Regions from separate parts of the Paenarthrobacter sp. E2MeOHC11 genome, predicted to be linked through region 1. Evidence: predicted binding sites of a transcription regulator. Region 1 holds the regulator's gene; the other holds the start of a gene.

Evidence for each region. Region 1 encodes LexA, which represses DNA repair genes until DNA is damaged. Its sites were predicted from a motif close to TCGAACANNTGTTCGA; they were not measured.
Region 2: a site for LexA is predicted at 6,768-6,783, ahead of ACSSVG_RS23755 (LexA family protein). Genes of this name have one in related genera too.

The regions. Positions count from the first base shown of each region.
Region 1 covers NZ_CP196673.1:347,961-357,119, forward strand. Annotated here, with positions in the region: gene ACSSVG_RS01570 (MFS transporter) at 1-1,215, opposite strand, end outside; gene ACSSVG_RS01575 (SseB family protein) at 1,266-2,186, opposite strand; gene priA (bifunctional 1-(5-phosphoribosyl)-5-((5-phosphoribosylamino)methylideneamino)imidazole-4-carboxamide isomerase/phosphoribosylanthranilate isomerase PriA) at 2,186-2,929, opposite strand; gene ACSSVG_RS01585 (hypothetical protein) at 2,977-3,135, opposite strand; gene hisH (imidazole glycerol phosphate synthase subunit HisH) at 3,136-3,888, opposite strand; gene hisB (imidazoleglycerol-phosphate dehydratase HisB) at 3,885-4,511, opposite strand; gene ACSSVG_RS01600 (histidinol-phosphate transaminase) at 4,558-5,676, opposite strand; gene ACSSVG_RS01605 (LysM peptidoglycan-binding domain-containing protein) at 5,755-6,114, opposite strand; gene lexA (transcriptional repressor LexA) at 6,460-7,203, shown strand; gene ACSSVG_RS01615 (ATP-dependent DNA helicase) at 7,291-9,159, opposite strand, start outside.
Region 2 covers NZ_CP196674.1:84,292-93,450, forward strand. Annotated here, with positions in the region: gene ACSSVG_RS23715 (DUF4192 family protein) at 1-833, opposite strand, end outside; gene ACSSVG_RS23720 (DUF3846 domain-containing protein) at 913-1,263, opposite strand; gene ACSSVG_RS23725 (hypothetical protein) at 1,855-2,205, opposite strand; gene ACSSVG_RS23730 (hypothetical protein) at 2,781-3,056, opposite strand; gene ACSSVG_RS23735 (hypothetical protein) at 3,129-3,566, opposite strand; gene ACSSVG_RS23740 (hypothetical protein) at 4,074-4,298, shown strand; gene ACSSVG_RS23745 (hypothetical protein) at 5,230-5,553, shown strand; gene ACSSVG_RS23750 (ATP-dependent DNA ligase) at 5,611-6,621, shown strand; gene ACSSVG_RS23755 (LexA family protein) at 6,798-7,229, shown strand; gene ACSSVG_RS23760 (Y-family DNA polymerase) at 7,222-8,520, shown strand; gene ACSSVG_RS23765 (hypothetical protein) at 8,549-8,863, shown strand; gene ACSSVG_RS23770 (hypothetical protein) at 8,863-9,159, shown strand, end outside.

The DNA.
Region 1 (9,159 bases):
AGCGGAAGGACCCACGGCGTCGATGAAAACACCTGCCAAGGGGGCGCCCAGCGCGACGCCGGCCGTCAGGGCCGAGCCATACCAGCCCATGGCTTCGCCTCGGCGTTCCTCGTCCACGAGGTCGGCAACCTTCTCCGACGATGCGGACAAGACGGGTGCGCACAACAGGCCCGGCAGAAGCGACAGGAAAGCCAAGGTCCAGGTATCTTGTGCGAAGCCCATGGGAATAGTCAGTGCGGCCATGCCCAACAGCAACAGCATGGGCGAAATCGAACGCTTCATGGATCCGTAGATGAGTCCGCCCACCACGGACGCGGCACACCAGAAGAAGAACACGATGCCAATTTCATTCTCGTGCCCACCACGCTCCAGCAGCCCAACGATGCTCACGTCCGACCCACTGAGCACCATGCCCGATCCCGCGGCCACCGCGAACAATGCGGCCACGGATACTGTGAACCAGGTGAAATTCCTCGCGACGCGGTCACGGAGCGCTGAACCGCGCGAGGTATTCGAGGCCATCTCCGAGGCCGCCTCCTGAACATGGGCCGGCGCGGAAGCCACCATCGCCGCTTCAGCCGCAACCAGGTCTGCCGCAGCCCGCTCAGCGGACTCTTGCGGCGTGCAGGCCACGTCACTTCGCGTGGGCGGGTTGAACCACATCAGGAACAGCCCCGCCACGGAGACCGAAATGCCCACCGCTGTCAGGCCGATCGCAGAGAAACCGCTGGTGGCAACGATCGCACCAACAGCCGGGCCAATCATGAACACAAGTTCCGTTGCGATGGAATCGAGGGCGAACGCCGAACGCCGCTGCTCCCCCTCCACCATGACACCCAACGACTGACGCACAACACTGAAGATCGGCAAGGTGAAGAGCCCGCCGACGAAGACCAGCGGCAGCAGCCACTCATAGGAGACGTGCGGAACGATGGACCAGATCACGGTTTCAGAGACGACCGACGGGATCAGGGCCTTCCTCAGGCCTACCGTGTCCACTCGTCGACCACGCCATGGCGCGCCCAGGGCGATGCCGATCGTCATCACAGCTGCCGCTGCACCAGCGGCGGCGTAGCCCTGGCCCAGGGTTAGAACGATGTGCAACGTCAGGAGCACGCCCGCCGCGGAATGCGGGATGCGCGCGATCATGCCCACCACCAACAGGCGCCTGACAGGGCGGATGGACAGCATCTCTTTGTAGAGAGCGAAGTTCACTGGCAAATCCTCTTGTTCCCCCGGGGCAGACCGGGGAACCGGAACTGCCGTTAGTGCTGCCCAGGCTCCTGCGCCGCACGCTGCAATTTAACTTCAATGGAGTCAACGCCTTCAGCGAAGGAATCCATCCGAGCCCACGCCTCGTTGAGTTGGCCAACCAACGATTGCACAGCCACGGCATCCAGTCCGTCTTCGAGGAAGAGCACCACCCGCAGCTCCGGGCCAGACCCACCACCGGAGACCGTGCGGCCGTCAGCCGTCAAGGACGCAACGCCGGCGCCCGGTTGGGTCTCCAGCCGACGGACAGTCCGGAAGGCTGACACCGTGGAAGCGAGAGCAGCCTCCAGTTGATCATCAAGGTATGACGGCGTCCAGTCCCGCTGTTGGGCGAGTGCCCACATTGCCGGGCGACGAACCACGAAGGTGAAGTCCGAGCCGGGATCCAGAACCAACAACTGCGCGCCTTCGGAGACAGCTGAAAGGGCCGCACGGGCCGCGTAAACGGCCACGGGACGGGCATCGCTGTGCCACGCTTCGAGGGCTGCGGCCGAGGTGAAGACAGGCATGGCCTTACGGCCGTCGGGCGCCGTGAGTGTGACCAAAGCCATATCGGCCTGCTTGTCGGCATGCAGTCCGTCAACGCCGTCGGCTTCCTCGGCGAGCTGGGCGACAACCGGAACGAAAACCCGCGCCGTGGCGAGTGAGGCTACTACTTCGGCCTCGCCTCCGGTCCCGTTGACCAGCCCGGCAATGGCGGCGAGGTAACCGGCGTCCGCCGTCCCGTCGTCGTCCTCGAAGTTATGGATCTTTGCGTCGTCTCCCGTCAGGCTCCGGCCTGCCCACGGTTGCCCGGCAGAGTCAGTCGCTCCCCCGGCGCCGGCCAACGCTGCGGCGATGTGGCCCGGCAGGTTTCGGCTGCCGGCGCCATGGTGGCCGTGGCTTCCGTGCGGGTGTCCGGCGTCCTGGGACATCAGCGGCGACCGGCAACGTCCAGGGCTTCGGGCAGGGTGAAGGCGCCGGCATAAAGAGCCTTGCCCACGATCGCGCCCTCCACGCCCATTGGGACAAGTTCACGCAGGACCCGGAGGTCCTCAAGGCTTGAAATTCCCCCCGAGGCCACAACAGGCTTTCCGGTCTTCTCCACCATCTGGCGCAGCAGTTCCACGTTCGGTCCCTGCAAGGTGCCGTCCTTAGTGACGTCAGTGACGACGTAGCGGGCGCAGCCGGCATCCTCAAGGCGGGCCAGGACCTCCCAGAGGTCCCCGCCTTCCTTCGTCCAGCCACGACCGGCGAGCGTAGTACCGCGGACATCAAGACCGACGGCGATCTTGTCACCGAAGCGGTCGATGGCCCTGCGGGTCCACTCGGGGTTCTCCAACGCTGCCGTGCCGAGATTCACGCGTGCAACGCCAAGGTCCAGGGCACGCTCCAGTGATTCGTCATCGCGCAAACCGCCGGACAGCTCCACCTTCACGTTCAACTGTGAGACAACCTCACTGATGAGGTCGGCATTGTTGCCACGACCGAAAGCGGCGTCAAGGTCCACCATATGAACCCATTCGGCGCCTGCGTTCTGCCAGTTCAGCGCTGCTTCCAGCGGTGTTCCATAGCTGGTTTCCGAGCCGGCTTCTCCTTGCAGGAGGCGGACTGCCTGGCCATCAACAATATCGACGGCGGGCAGGAGTTCCAGAACGGACTGGGAGGAGGTGGTCATGTGGGTCCTTGGAGTTCGAGGGTGGCGCGGTTATTCGAGTGACCGGTTCAGGTACCGGGCAGCGTCAAGAGATAGGCGGCCAGCAGGGACATCCCCGCCAGCACGTAAAAGGAGATGGAAACCCAGCGGGGCTTCTTCTGCTGATGGAAGGAAATGCCGCCACCCACCAGCACACCGGCGAGGCCCATGAGGACAACAGACCACATCTAGGCGGCACCGCTTCCGGATGCTGCCGCACCTGGTGTGCCGGGCTTTTTCAGCCCGTCCACCCAGTTCCGCAGCAGCCGCGCCCCGGCGTCCCCTGATTTCTCGGGGTGGAACTGCGTTGCGCACAGCGGGCCGTTTTCGACTGCAGCAATGAAGCGTGCACCGTGCTCGGACCACGTCACCTGGGGCGGGGCCATGCGGGGCTGCACAACATCGAAGTTCCATTCCTGGACACCGTAGGAGTGCACAAAATAGAAGCGCTCCTGCTCCACCCCGGCGAAAAGCTTGGAACCTTCGGGAACGTCCACGGTGTTCCAACCCATGTGCGGGACAACCGGAGCAGGCAGCAACTCCACTTTGCCTGGCCACTCTGCCATGCCTTCGGATTCAGTGCCGTGCTCAACCCCGGCCTCGAAAAGGACCTGCAAGCCAACACAGATGGCCAGTACAGGGCGCCCGCCGGCCACCCGGCGACCGATCATGCGGATCGCATCCACGGCCTTAAGTTCCTTCATGACGGTCTCGAACGCGCCCACCCCGGGAACGACGAGTCCGTCGGCGTTGAGGACGTCTTCCGGCTTGGAACTCAACACTACGTGGGCACCGGCACGCTCAAGTGCCCGGACAGCGGACCGAACATTGCCCGAACCGTAATCGAGCACGGTGACAGTTGGCTTGCCTTCCGGCGACTCGGGCCTCACCGAAGCGATGGTGTCGGCCACCGCGCCGTCCTTGAGGACCTGGCCGCTCACAGTGCCCCCTTTGTCGAGGGGATGCCCTCGACCCGGGGGTCGGATTCCACCGCTGCACGGAGTGCCCGCGCAAAAGCCTTGAACTGTGCTTCCACAATGTGGTGCGGATCGCGGCCCGCCAGTACGTTCATGTGCAGGCAGATTCCGGCGTGCAAGGTGATGGCTTCAAAAACGTGGCGCGTCAACGACCCAGTGAAGTGGCCACCAATGAGGTGGTATTCCTGGCCCGCGGGCTCGCCGCCGTGCACCAGGTAGGGCCGACCGGAAACATCCACGACGGCGTGGGCCAGGGCTTCATCCAAGGGAACCGTAGCTTCGCCAAAGCGGCGAATGCCGGCCTTGTTGCCCAAAGCAGTGCGCAGGACTTCGCCGAACGTAATGGCCACGTCTTCCACCGTGTGGTGGGCATCGATGTGGGTATCGCCAGTGGCCTTGACGGTCATGTCAATCAACGAGTGCTTGCACAGCGCGGTCAACATGTGGTCATAGAAAGGCACAGAGGTGCTGATGTCCGAGACACCGGACCCGTCCAGGTTGATCTCCACCAGGACGGAGGATTCACTGGTGGTGCGCTCCATGCGCGCGGTGCGGGCAGCGGACGGCGTGGCGCCGGTTTCGCTCATTGGGACGTCCTTATACACGAAGAGTGGGTTGGGTCTATGGACAAGTTTAGGCGCGCTGTGGCGGCTGGCCGTCCAGCAGCGCTTCCAGCGCCTCAAGGAAGGCCGTGGTTTCCGGCTCGGTCCCTGCGGTGACCCGCAAGTGTCCGGGAATGCCGACGTCGCGAACCAGCACACCCGCGTCAAGCAGGCCTTGCCAGATGGCGTGCGGGTTCTCGAGCCCGCCAAAGAACACATAGTTGGAGTCCGAGGCTGAAGGCTTGAGACCCATGCGCAGGAGTTCAGTCACGATGCGGTCGCGTTGGACCTTGATGTCCTCGACGTCGGCCATGAGGGCCTCGCGGTGGTTGAGGGCCGCCAGGGCAGTTGCCTGAGTAACAGCCGACAGGTGATACGGGAGGCGGACCAACCTGATGGCGTCTGTAACCTCGGGTGCTGCGGCCATATAGCCCAGCCGGGCGCCCGCGAGGGCGAAGGCCTTGCTCATGGTGCGGGAAACGATCAGACGCTCGCGCCCGGGCAGCAAGGTCAGGGCACTTGGCGTGTTGTCATGGGCGAACTCGTGATAGGCCTCGTCGACGATCACGATGGCCTGGCTGGCTTCCCCGGCCTCGTAAACGGCCTCAACAACTTCCAGGCCCAGGCCTGTTCCGGTGGGGTTGTTGGGCGAGCACAGGAACACAATGTTGGCTCCTGTTTCACGAACCTGCGCTGCCGCCGACGCCGCATCCAAACCGTAATCCTCTGCCCGGACTCCGCGTACGTATTCGGTATCCGTGCCACTGGCCAGCAGGGGGTACATCGAATACGTGGGCGGGAATCCGAGTGCCTTCCGACCGGGTCCGCCGAATGCTTGGAGGATCTGCTGCAGGACCTCATTTGAACCATTGGCGGCCCAAATGTTGTCCGGGGTGAGATCGTGGCCAAGGTATTCGGCCAAGGACTCGCGCAGTTCAGTGAACTCCCGGTCCGGGTAGCGGTTCAGCCCCGTGGCCGCGGCGGCAACGGCTTCCGTGATGGCCGCCTGGACGTCCGCGGGAACGCCATGAGTGTTCTCGTTGACATTGAGCAGGATAGGAACGTCAAGCTGCGGTGCGCCATAAGGGCTCAGTCCACGCAGGTTGGTCCGGAGGGGTAGTCGGTCTAGTCGCTCAAGCTGGTCACTCACCAAGACAGTTTAAGGGGCTACCGGGACTGCCGAGTAACTGTGACGCCGCGCCACCGGATCCAGCCACGGTGGAACGCGCTAGCTTGCCGGGACGAACAAACGCTGCCCGGGCTGGATCCGGCCACCATGGAGGTCGTTGAGCTGAATGATCTCGGAGATGACATCCCTGGGATCGCGCTCCGGAGCAGCTGCGCCGGCGATACCCCACAGCGACTGCCCGGGCTGGACCGTCACGGTCACCGCGACCGGCGGCTGGAGCTGCGCCTGCGAGTCCGAGGCCTTGGCAGGGGACGTAATGAAACCGGCCAGGCTCAGCAGCGCAGCCACCAGCAGCATTGCGGGGATGCCAAAGAAGACCATCCGACCCCGGCGGGTAAGACGCAGGCGCGTCGGCGCCTGGGTAGTGCGGAAATCAGCGAACGTAGTGATTGCGGACATGAGCTGAGCCCTTCTGAGCTATTGCCTTGCGCCGGATTCCGGTACATGGCTGCCAATTCTTTGTGTTCCCCTCCCCCGATCCCGGATGTTCGAACACTCTGTTCGAACATCCGTCATCCGGTTCGGGTTTATAGAACACATATTCGAACCTTGCTATGACATTTTTAGCACTTATCAACGAACGGTGTCGAGACTCGCTAGAACAAATGTTTGATAAACGCCTGTGCCTGCCCTACGTTTGAGTGAAGAAACAGCACTGTTTCAGTGGAACAGGAGGGTCTGACATTTTTTGCAGACCCGACACCCCTGGATCGTTCCGGGGCGAATGGAAAGGCACTGGCGAACATGGCAGCGAAAGCCACAGGCGGCGGGGCACCCCTGCGGAGCCAACAGCCTCAAAAGAGTCCCAAGAGCCTGACTGTCCGGCAGAAAAAAATTCTGGAGACCATCCAACGCTCGGTGAATGACAATGGGTATCCGCCAAGCATGCGTGAGATCGGTGACACCGTCGGCCTGGCAAGTTTGTCGAGTGTCACGCATCAGCTTTCCCAGCTCGAGAAGCTCGGCTATCTGCGCAGGGACCCCAAGCGTCCCCGTGCCATGGAAGTCCTGATGCCGTTGACGTTGGATGGCGGACCAATTCCCGGCGTCGAAGCCCCTGCGACGCTGCGCAGCGCGGGTGGCCTTGCCGTCACGGAGCTGGCCAGCGCCAGCGATACTGCCATGGTTCCCCTGGTGGGCCGGATCGCTGCAGGCGGCCCCATCCTGGCTGACCAGGCAGTGGAAGACGTCTTGCCCCTTCCCAGGCAACTTGTGGGCCACGGCGAACTGTTCATGCTGAAGGTGGCAGGCGACTCAATGATTGATGCCGCCATCTGCGACGGTGACTGGGTTGTTGTGCGCCGCCAGAACGACGCCATCAACGGCGACATCGTGGCCGCACTGCTGGATGACGAGGCTACCGTCAAGACGTTCCGTCAGCGCGATGGCCACACGTGGTTGCTGCCCCAGAACACCCAATACGAGCCAATCCTTGGCGACCAAGCCACCATCATGGGCAAGGTTGTCTCTGTTCTGCGTTCCCTGTAGGTGCCCACTAGGTAGGTACCCCAAGCCTCCTGGGCGGCTTTTGCCGCACCCAGGAGGCTTTGTTGGCCCCACGAGGCATTGTTGGACCTAGGAGGCCTTGGCGGAGCCCAGGCGTTCCAGCACGCCGCGCACAACCGCCCTGTCCGTCGTCGCCCAGAACGGCGGAAGCGCAGCCCTCAGAAAACCGCCGTAGCGTTCCGTCGACAGCCGTGAGTCAAGCACGGCCACGACTCCCTTGTCTCCCGTTGAACGGATAAGGCGCCCAGCGCCTTGTGCCAAGCGGATGGCGGCATGCGTTGCTGACACGGCCATGAAGCCATTCCCGCCCGACTGGGCGACTGCCCGGGAGCGGGCAGTCATCAGGGGATCGTCGGGGCGCGGGAAGGGAATGCGGTCAATCACCACCAGGCGGCACGAACCACCCGGCACGTCGACGCCCTGCCAGAGTGACATGGTGCCAAACAGGCAAGTGTCCGGCTCATCTGCGAATTGCTTCACAAGGGCAGCCATGGTGGATTCGCCCTGGCAGAGAATGTCCATGTCAAGGCGCAGCCGCATGGCGTCGGCGGCTTCTTCGGCAGCTCGCCGCGAAGAGAAGAGACAAAGCGCTCCCCCGCCGGATGCCCGGATGAGGTCTTCGAGCTCATCGAGAGCCTCGGGCGAGGTCCCACGCCCCGGCTTGGGCAAGTGCTTGGCAACATACAGCACCCCCTGTTTGGGGTAATCAAAGGGCGATCCAACATCAATCCCGGTCCAGCTCGGGGCGCCGTCGCCGATGAGGCCCAGACCTCCAGCCGCCGGTTCGAAGGCAGAGCCAATCGCCAGCGTGGCGGAGGTGAGCACCACGGTGTGGCCCTCGAAGAGGCCTTCGCGCAGCCGTCCCGCGACGCTGAGTGGCGCGATGTTGATCAGTGCCGGTGCCGTTTCATCAGGCTGCGAGTAACCCTGTTGGGGGTCGAAGGTGCTGTTGCGGGAAAACCAGACCACTTCCCGGTTCTCCTTGGCGGCCAGCATCCGCTCGCACAATTCAAGAATGAGCATGAGCCGTGAGCGAGCGAGCTGCCTGCCGCCGTCGACCGCGTTGGAAGAGTCGGTCTTGGAATCTGAGAGCGCCGCGCGGGTCGCATCGCGTAACTGGTCAAGGCAGTCAAGCTGTTCGTCGTTGAGCCCACTGGCCAGCAACCCGTTGGGCACCCCTGCGATGGCCATGTCCAGGCGCTCCGCCGCAGCGTTGAGGGCATCCACCGTGATGGCGGTGTGCTTGCGTGCGCTTGACGCCGCGGCATGAACCATGGCCACAGACAACTGGCCCGAGACCGCGCCGGTCACGCGATCCTGCAGCTCGTGTGCCTCGTCCACCACCACGACGTCATACTCAGGCAACACAGCCAGCCCTTCAAAGGCGCTGACGGCAAGCATGGCGTGGTTGGTGACGACGACGTCGGCCTCACCCGCGCGGGACCGCGCCAACTCACTGAAGCACTCTTCAGCCACCGGACACTTCTGCGCGCCGAGGCACTCCATGGAGGTCACAGAGACTTGCCGCCAGGCACGGTCCGTGACGCCGGGCATCAGTTCGTCACGGTCGCCGGTGGTCGTCTTTTCGGCCCACTCGCGGAGGCGGACCACTTCCTTGCCGAGCTGTGACTGCGGTCCGCCCATGGATGCCGCGAAGTGCGGCACGCTGGTGTCCTCGCCTAAGGAAAACAGCTGCCCCTCGGACGGCTCTTCGCTGGGGAACCCACCTTCCAGCTTCTGGCGGCAGACGTAGTTGGCCCTGCCCTTCACGAGCGCCACGTTGACGGGTCGTTCAAGGGCAGGGTTGATGGTCTCCAACAGCCGGGGAAGATCCCGGCCAACAATCTGGGTTTGCAGTGCCAAGGTGGCGGTGGACACGAGCGTCGGTTTGTTGCTGTCCATGGAATGCGCGATCAACGGAATCAGGTACGCCAAAGA
Region 2 (9,159 bases), on a different replicon from region 1:
GAGCCTTTGAGCCATTGCAGCCATCCCATGAGGGTCAGCATGGGTGCGCGCTGGCCCTCGGGGACGGCCTTCATCAGTTCGAAGGCAATGGTTTCGGCGTGATCCACGCGCTTCCAGTCCGGGCGTCCGTTGAACTTGCCCAAAATGATGTCAATGACGACGCCGTTGTTCGTGGTGATGATGTCTGCCATAAGGAAGTCCCTGATGTACTTGTCTTGGAACCATGCCGCCAGCTTCCGCGCGGTCTCATGGTCCGGCATTCCGGGGGTCTCCAGCGCAGCGCCCCATTCGCGGCGTGCTTCCTCAACGGATTCCTCCGTGCGGACGGGCACCTGTACCGGCTCCACCCATTTGCCCAGCAACGCCGGGTTATAGACGTCCACGTTCGGGGCGCTTCCCCTGAAGGTCAAAGTGGCGTTGGCGTTGCTGTCCTTGATCTGATCCAGCGGGTTCCGCTCGGTGCTGCCGTAAGCGGCCCAGTGCGTGCTGGTAACGAGGTAGACCTTGCGGACTGGCATCCGTGCGGTGGCCAGTTCGTTGCCCAGGGCCGCGACGTGGGCGGCGTAGGGGAAACGGGCATCGGTGCTGGTTTCGTCGGTGTAGACGACGAGGTAGCAGGCCGTGGCGTTCTCGTCTTGTGCCGCGAGGCTGGTCACCGTTTGGGCGAAACCCAGCGGGGCCGCGTCCATGGGTGCGTCCACGCGCAGCGTGGCGCCCAGCGCTCCGGCGGTGGCGGTCAGCACGACGAAGGATTCGGTGGGGGTTCCTCCGAGCAGGTGCGGGACGTAGGCCAGCAGGTCAGCGGGGCTGGTGAGGGTGAGTTTTTCAGTCATGATGTATGTCCTTCTTTTGCCGAGAAAGGGAGTGGGCGGGGTGGGCGGGAGCCTCGGGTTCCCGGCCACCGGTGGGCGGCTAGGCCGCTGGCTGGATCAGGCGGGTATCGAACAGCACTTCGGCCCTGCGGATGAGGTAGTCCGGCACGTCAGTGTCGTGGTTCAGGCCTGCCCGGCCCAGGAACACGGCGTTCCCGGTTACCGGCAGGTCAAGGCCGGTTTCGTGGAGCAGCTGCACCGCACGGACGTTTGAGGCTCCGGTGGTTTGCGTTTCCGCGTTCAGGTAGACCTGCCAGTCATCTCGGGCGATGCATTCCAGTCCGCCGCCGACGATGATCTGAAGGCTTGTGTGCCGGGCATCAACGCTGTGGACAGTGACGCTTTCGCTCAGCCGCGCCGGGACGTACAGCGCGATCAGGTGGTTAAGCATGTTGCTCCTTCTTTTGCCGAGAAAGGTGGTGGGTGGGGCGGCTTAGGTGACCGGCCAGCTCCCCTCTCCCCCCGTTGTTTTTTGGCTGCTGGCGAAGCTTGCGGAGCTGTGGCCGACGGAGGCCTGTCTACCCTTGGGCAAGGTGTGGGAAATTCCCGGAGGAAATAAGCGACGCAGGAGCGCCGGAGGGACATTTCCTGCACCGCAGGCCCCGGAGCTTGCGGAGGGGCTAGACGGGGTGGAGCGGACACATAGAATCCGAAGGACAGCAGCCAGAAAACGTCGTAGACACAACAGGGCCGGGCACGGCGGAGCTCTGCGACGTCGGGACCGGGCCCAACAGCCGGCCACGGAGCGAAGCGGAGAGGCCGCCCAAAGGGGTGCGAGCCCCGCGAGCATGCACCTCCCCTGGCCAACGCTGATCCGCTCAGGTCAATCCCGGCTTGGGCTTGCCGCACGCACCAGGTGATTGGTGCCGGCCCCGTCGCGGGAACGGCGGTCCGCCGCCGGCAACCACCCACCCAGGCCGGCCACCTGCGGCGGACCGCCCGCGCGGTGACCGGCCCCCAAAAGGGCCGGCCACCCTCCGGTCTACTCGCGGCGGTCGTGGAGCGGGATGGCTCCGTATTGTCCGGCTGCGCGTCGGAATCGTGAGTCGCTGCTGAAGATGAACGTGCCGCCGAACATGTACCACGGGGCGGGTTCGTCGTCTGGGGCGACTGGCTCGGTGTGGGTCACGGTTTCGCGGTGGAAGCTCTCGTTTTTGACTAGCCGGACGGCGGGCCGTTCCTCGGTGGCTTCGAAAACGGGGTCGATGCCCTCGCCGATGACGGTTACCTCCATGACGCGGGCGGAAATGCCCTGATTGGAGAAGTCCGTGCCCAGGGCGTCGCGGTAGATCAGGGCGGTGATGCCTTTGGGGGCTGCGGTGGCGTTGTTCATGGTGTTGCTCCTTCTTTTGCCGAGAAAGGTGGTGGGTGGGGCGACCAATGGTGACCGGCCAGTTCCCCTCTCCTCCCGTTGTTTTTTTGGTTGCTGGCAAGCTTGCTTGCTCGGCGGCCAGCGGAGCCCTGTCTACCCGCAGGGCAAGGGGCGGGAAATTCCCGGAGGAAATAAGCGACGCAGGAGCGCCGTAGGGACATTTCCTGCACCGCAGGCCCCGACTGCTTTTGGAGGGGCTAGACGGGGTGGAGTGGACGCCTACAATCCGGAGGACAGCAACCAGAAAACGTCGTAGACAAACAGGACCGGGCACGGCGGAGCTCTGCGACGTCGGGACCGGGCCCCGCAGCCGGCCACGAAGTGGACGCCCAAAGGGGTGCGAGCCCTGCGAGCATGCTTTCCCTGGTCCCTGCGGATTCGCCCAGGCCAACCCCGGCTCGGGCTTGCCGCACGCATCAGGTGAGTGGTGCCGGCCCCTGTGCGGGAATGGCGGTCCGTCGCCGGCGACCACCAACCTAGGCCGGCCACCTGCGGCGGACCGCCCGCCCTCACTGGGCGAACGGCCCGCCCTCCTGCTAGTGGAAGGTTGGGCGGTGTTCTGCGGCGAACAGGACGGCTATAGCTTCGTTGTGCCAGTCCAGTGCCGCGTATTGCCGGGTGGTGTCCAGTACGGCGGGGTTCACGTGTGCCTCGGTGTTGACGGCTTCCGCCATGCCCCGGATGTGGGCGGCGAGGTCTTCGGCTGCGCTGGCACTGTAGGCCACGGGGGACTTCTCTACGATTGCCGCGAGGGTTTCGAGGAATACGACGGCTTGGGCCGGGCTGTTGGCGATGCTGCGCTTTTCGGTCATTGTTCTTGGTCCTTTGTTGGTTGGGTGCCTTGCCGGGCGGCGGGGTCCGCCCGGCAAGGAGTAGAGGGGCTGTTAGGCGGCGGCTGCTGGTTGGAACGTGGGCGGGATGCGGTAGCGGCTGGGAAGCTCCGCGGCGGCTTGGGGCAGGTCTGCCGGGCCTTGGGCTTGCCCGTTCTTCCAGTGGGAAAAAGCCTGTTCGGTGATCGCGTCCCAGTACCGGGCCTTCGTCCGGTAGAACGTCGTTTTTACGTCGCCTTCGCAGTAGGTGGCCATGCCGAACAGGTTTCCGATTGCGTCGGCGGTGCGGGTTCCGGCGACCATGACATAAGGCCACTGGCCCAAGTCCCACCCGTCCGAGCCCCATCCGGGGATCACGACCCAGCCGTGTTCTGAGATGAGGTCCATCCAGTCGTAGCCGTCATTCATGTGGTAGTTGCCAAGTACGGTGACGCCGTGGATGGTTTCGCCGGTGTCCTCGGTGGTGATCGTCTGGACGCTGATTGCGTTCATGGTGTTGCTCCTTCTTTTGCCGAGAAAGGTGGTGGGTGGGGCGGCTTAGGTGACCGGCCAGCTTCCCCTCTCCCCCCGTTGTTTTTTGGCTGCTGGCGAAGCTTGCGGAGCTGTGGCCGACGGAGGCCTGTCTACCCTTGGGCAAGGTGTGGGAAATTCCCGGAGGAAATAAGCGACGCAGGAGCGCCGGAGGGACATTTCCTGCACCGCAGGCCCCGGAGCTTGCGGAGGGGCTAGACGGGGTGGAGCGGACACATAGAATCCGAAGGACAGCAGCCAGAAAACGTCGTAGACACAACAGGGCCGGGCACGGCGGAGCTCTGCGACGTCGGGACCGGGCCCAACAGCCGGCCACGGAGCGAAGCGGAGTGGACGCCCAAAGGGGTGCGAGCCCTGCGAGCATGCTCTCCCGCTGGTCTTGTCAGACTGGGTTGGTACGGTGAACCTGTCCCGCCTGGTTTCCCCCAATCCCAGGCGGGACACTTATCTCAGAAGGAGGGGTGGCAAATGGGACTGCGAAACATTCTGAGCAGGCTCCGCAAAGCAACGGAGCCATCCGTGGCTGCCCCGGCCGGCGAAGGCGTCGAGCTGGAGGCCGCCTGGGCGGAGCTGCGGCAGACGGTCGATGAGTCCAAGGTGACCTCGTTCCGTGCCTGCAGCCGCACCGGGCGCTCGTGGGCCGAAGACCCTGAGGCGGTGCGGCGGATCGCCCCACGATCGCGCGCATCATGAACGACAGGACTGAAGGGCCGAAGGGCAACCCGGCCCGGTAGGGCGGGCCCCTGTGTGGCAGGCCCGCCCCGGATCCGGTCTAGCCCTTGGGGACTTTTGAGTTGGCGCGGTACGCCAGGATCGCTGCTCCAAGTGCTGTGAGTGAGAGAACGAAGTTCACGATGTCCAGTGGTTCCATGAGGTTTCCTTATCGGTGAGTAGGACTTAGTCTGAGAAGGAGCCGGTGGCCGCAACCAAAGCGGTCACGACCACCGGGTTTCGTAGCTACACCTACTCCCTTGCTTTACGCTTACGCTTCCGAGTTGCAGCTCGGGAGCGTTTGCTTGTTAGGCGCGTGTTCCGCATGGAGAGTAGAGCGATGACAGCTGTCATCAAGCTCACGACCGAAGTCGCGAGCTTGATCGCTTCGTCGATGCTCATGTAGCCACCTCCTTCCTGCCCCGCCGTGCGAGGCCCCCACATCGCAGCCGGTCGAGGGTGGGCCGTCAACCCCGAAGAGCGACCGGGGAATCCCGCGAAATAAGGGAGCGGAGCGACTGCGTGGGATTGCCCGGTTGCGTGGGTTGACGGGTCGGGCCCCCGGACGGCTACGATCAGTGGCCTTGTACGGAGAACAACCCAGCCACATGTAAGGCAAAAAGAAGCTTCTACAGGCCGAAGCGCAGCGAAGGTCCTTATTCTGTCGGTCCCCTGGCCCATGCTTGGATGAGTACTGTGACAACGAGAGGGATGGCTATGATTCCGATGCGAACGAGGATCCGCTACCGCCTCGGTGGTCTTTTATGCCGGCTACGAGGTGACCACCGGCTTTCACTCGTTGTGTCTCATACGTTTGTTCCTGGGCAGGGTGAGCGTAGCGAGAGACGCCCCCTTTGCCGTGTGTGCTGGCAGATGCCGGGCGACTAATCCCAAATACTCAAAGGAGCAATACGTGCTGGGTTTTAAAGTGAACGTCCAGAACGAGGACAAGAGCGCGGAGTTGGAGATCCAGGGTTTCCTGGATCCGGAGACGGCCGAGGGTTTCGCGAACGCAGTTCAGGAAACCCTGCAGATGTGCGTGGAAGAGTACGACGAGATCACCGGTTTCGAGGTTGGCCGTCCCGGCCCCATGGAAACCCGCGATGATGTCCCCGAAGCGGATATTGAATACTTCATTGATCAGATCACCATGTCTGTCATGAATCCCGAACCGGAGAACCTGGTCAAAGGCGAGTCCCCCGTGCGGTTCGCTGTTGAGTACCCCGTGGAGTTGTAGCCGGGCGGCAGTCCTATGGCCTGGCCGGCCGGAGCGGCACGAACAGAACGGGATCCCATGAGCGAGTCCATTCCGCGGGCACTGCAACCACCGGTTGCTGTTGCCCTGGCGAAACTCGTCAAGACGTTCCCCGGACCCGCTGCCCTCCCGGGCGGGATCTGGGCCGAACCCAAATGGGACGGGTACCGGGCCATCGTTTTGAACGATTCTGACGGGGTAACCCTGTGGAGCCGGCAGGGCAAAGAACTCTCTCGCATTTTTCCTGAGCTCTGCGCTGCTGTGCGGGCGCAGGTCCCGCCCGGTGTCGTCCTGGATGGAGAGGCGGTCATCTGGAACGGAGACCGGCTGGACTTCGAGGCGCTGCAGCGCCGCATGGTCAGCTCCCGGGCGGCTCTGCCGGCACTGGTCCACGAGTTGCCCGCAGCGTTCGCGGCCTTTGACGTGCTGGCCGTTGCCGGGCAGGACATCCGGAGTGTCCCGTTCGCGGGCCGCCGGCAGCTGCTCGAGGAACTGGCCCGCGACTGGGCCGCTCCTTTGAACATCTCCCCGACTACCACGGACATGGAACTGGCGAAGACTTGGTTGAAGGACCTACCGGCCACGGGGGTGGAGGGGCTGGTGTTCAAGGGAGGGTCGCAGCCATATGATGGCTCGCGCTCCTGGTTGAAGCTGAAGACAAAAAGCACTTTTGATGCGGTCTGCGCGGCCGTCATCGGCCCGATATCGCAACCTCAGGCCATCATCGCCGGCTTGCCGGTCGATGGGCAGCTGCGGATCGTCGGCCGGTCCACGGTCCTCTCCACCCGGGTAGGGCGTGAGCTGGGCCGCCAGCTCCGCCCCGCGCAGCCCGGGCATCCCTGGCCGGAAGAGATCAGCGAAACTTCGTTGAACAGATTTAGCAAAGACAAGGGCCCGGTTCAGCTGACACTGGTGGAACCGATCGTGATCGAGGTATCGGCCGACGTCGCATGGTCCGGTAAATCCTTCAGACACCAGCTTTCCCTGCTTCGGTCCAGACCTGAGCTTGACCCTGCCGACGTCGAACTTCCCCCGCACCTGGAGAAGTAGCTCGTACCAGTCGCGGTGGACGGGTTGTGCACACTGGCGGGCAGGTGGAGCCCTCCGCACAGCTCAAAGCTGTCCCCTATTGTGTGCAAGCCGTCCACCCCGTCCACGGGGCGGCTTATTTTGTCGCAGGGCGGGAGTACAGTTAATCGAACATAGTTTCGAATAAAAGGTGTGTTGTGGGCGTGATAGTTGGCCCCCGTGTGATAAATGCGGGACTGTCTTTGGTGACGGTGCTGGTGGCACCGGTAGCGGTGGCTGCCGGCTATCCCTCCCCCGCCCAGGATTACTTTGACGGCCGGATCGACCTCAACGAACACTTGGTCAAGGACGTGACCAGCACCTTCATCGTCCGGGTCAGCGGACAGTCCATGGAACAGGCCGGCATCAGTGACGGTGACGAGCTGGTCGTTAACCGGGCACTGGAACCGAAGGACGGTTGCGTGGTCGTCGCGGTCCTCGATGGGGAGCTGACGATCAAGCGGCTGCGGATCACACCCACAGGCGTGATCCTGCAGGCCGACAATCCACGCTTCCCCGATATCGAGGTTCCAGCACTGGCGGAACTCTCGGTGTGGGGCGTTGTCGAGCGCTGTTTACATTATGTCTAAGCCCGCGGTGATGCGCCGGATGCAGGAAATCGCGCACGTGGACGTCAACTGCTTCTACGCCTCGGCCGAGCGCGCTTTCAACCCTTCGCTGGAGGGCAAACCGGTAATCGTTCTCTCCAACAACGACGGCTGCGCGGTCACCCGCTCACCCGAAGCCAAACGCCTGGGCATTGCCATGGGTGATCCGTGGTTCAAACTCCGGCCCCGGGCCAAGGAATGGGGCTTGGTGGCCCTGTCAAGCAATTACGAACTGTACGGGGACATCTCCGCCCGGGTGATGGAGCTGCTAGGCCGCTACTCGGCCTGGCTGGAGGTCTACTCCATTGACGAGGCTTTCTTGGGCGTGAAGGGCGAACCGGACGAGCTGCTGGCCCTGGGCCGGGAGATGAAGGCCGCGTGCCGACGGCACGTCGGCGTGCCGGTCTGCGTCGGAATCGCTCCCACGAAGACGCTGGCGAAGCTTTGCAACAAGTGGGCCAAGAACAACCCAGCCTTCAATGGTGTCTGCCGCTGGGAGTCAGTGCCGGCCGAGCAGCGCGAAACACTGATGGCCAAGCTGTCGGTCGTCGAAATCTGGGGCGTGGCCAACAGGCTCACCAAGCGCCTGAACGCGATGGGGATCTTCTCGATCCTGGACCTGACCCGGGCGAACCCGGTAGCGATCCGGGACAAGTTCTCTATCGTCATGATGCGCACCGTCCTGGAACTGCAGGGAACACCGTGTATCCCGATGGAAGAGGAACGGATCGGCCGGGACCAGCTGATCTTCTCCCGGTCCTTCTCCACCCCGATCACCACCACGGCAGGGTTGCGGCAGGTCATGAGCGTTTACGCGCAAATGGCCTCTGCCCGTCTGGCCAAACACGATCTGCAGGCCAAGGTGCTGACGGCGTTCGCGGCGACGTCGCACTTCAACCCCAACGAAAAGTCCTTCCCCTCGGTCTGTCTGGCGTTGCCGATGCCCACCGCGGACCCGGTGCTCCTGACCCGGGCAGCCCACGCGCTGCTTCCCCAAATCCATAAGGGAGTGAAGTACGTCCGGGCCGGGATCATGGTCACCGATCTACGCCCGTCCGGAAACCAGAAGCCCTTGGAGTTGTTCGAGAACCCGCACGAAGAACGCGGCATCGGAATTCTGCTCGAAGACGTGGCCAAACGGTACGGCCGCGGCTCCATCGGCCTCGGCCATGCCGGGATCAAGGGCGGGCCCGACTGGTCCATGAAACGCGACATGCTCTCCCCCAGGTACACCACCCACTGGGACGAACTCCCCCTCGTCAAGGCCGCCTGACCGGCGCCAAGGTAAGAAAGGAAACGCAATGACCCTTGCACCCGAACACCCCACAACCGGCCATGAGGTCGGTGTCCGCTTCACCCCCGACGGGATGCCCATGGCGATCCGGTATGACGGCCGGATCTGGATGGTCGATCCCGACGTCCACACCGCGCACTGGTTCACCAGGGACTCCTGGTGGGAAGCACGGAACCGGGCAGCCGTAGGGACCGGCGACCTGGTCAGCGTTGAGCATTGGCAGGTCCAAGCCACCCTTCCCTCCGCCAACGCAGAGCTGCGCACCTTCACGCTGCGGCGGGAGCCCTTGGCTACCGCGTGGCAGCTCGAATCCATCAGCTAGTGCCCGCTGATTTGTACCGCTACCCCGTTCCGGAGCAACTGTGGGAGCGGATCCGCAACGAGTTTCATCTACCGAGCCTGGAACAGGTCCACGAACGGCTCTCCGCCATTCACGAGGATCCCGAACCAGCCATGCGACAACTCGCACGGGTCTTTATGGACGGGGGAACGTTTTGCCCTGGTTACCAGTTCGAACCTGACCTGACCCTGAACACCGTGGTGGTGGCACTCTTCGAACGGGCCATGGAGCTGCGGATCCCACATAATTATTTCGCCCTGTGGATGATGGTCCCCTCT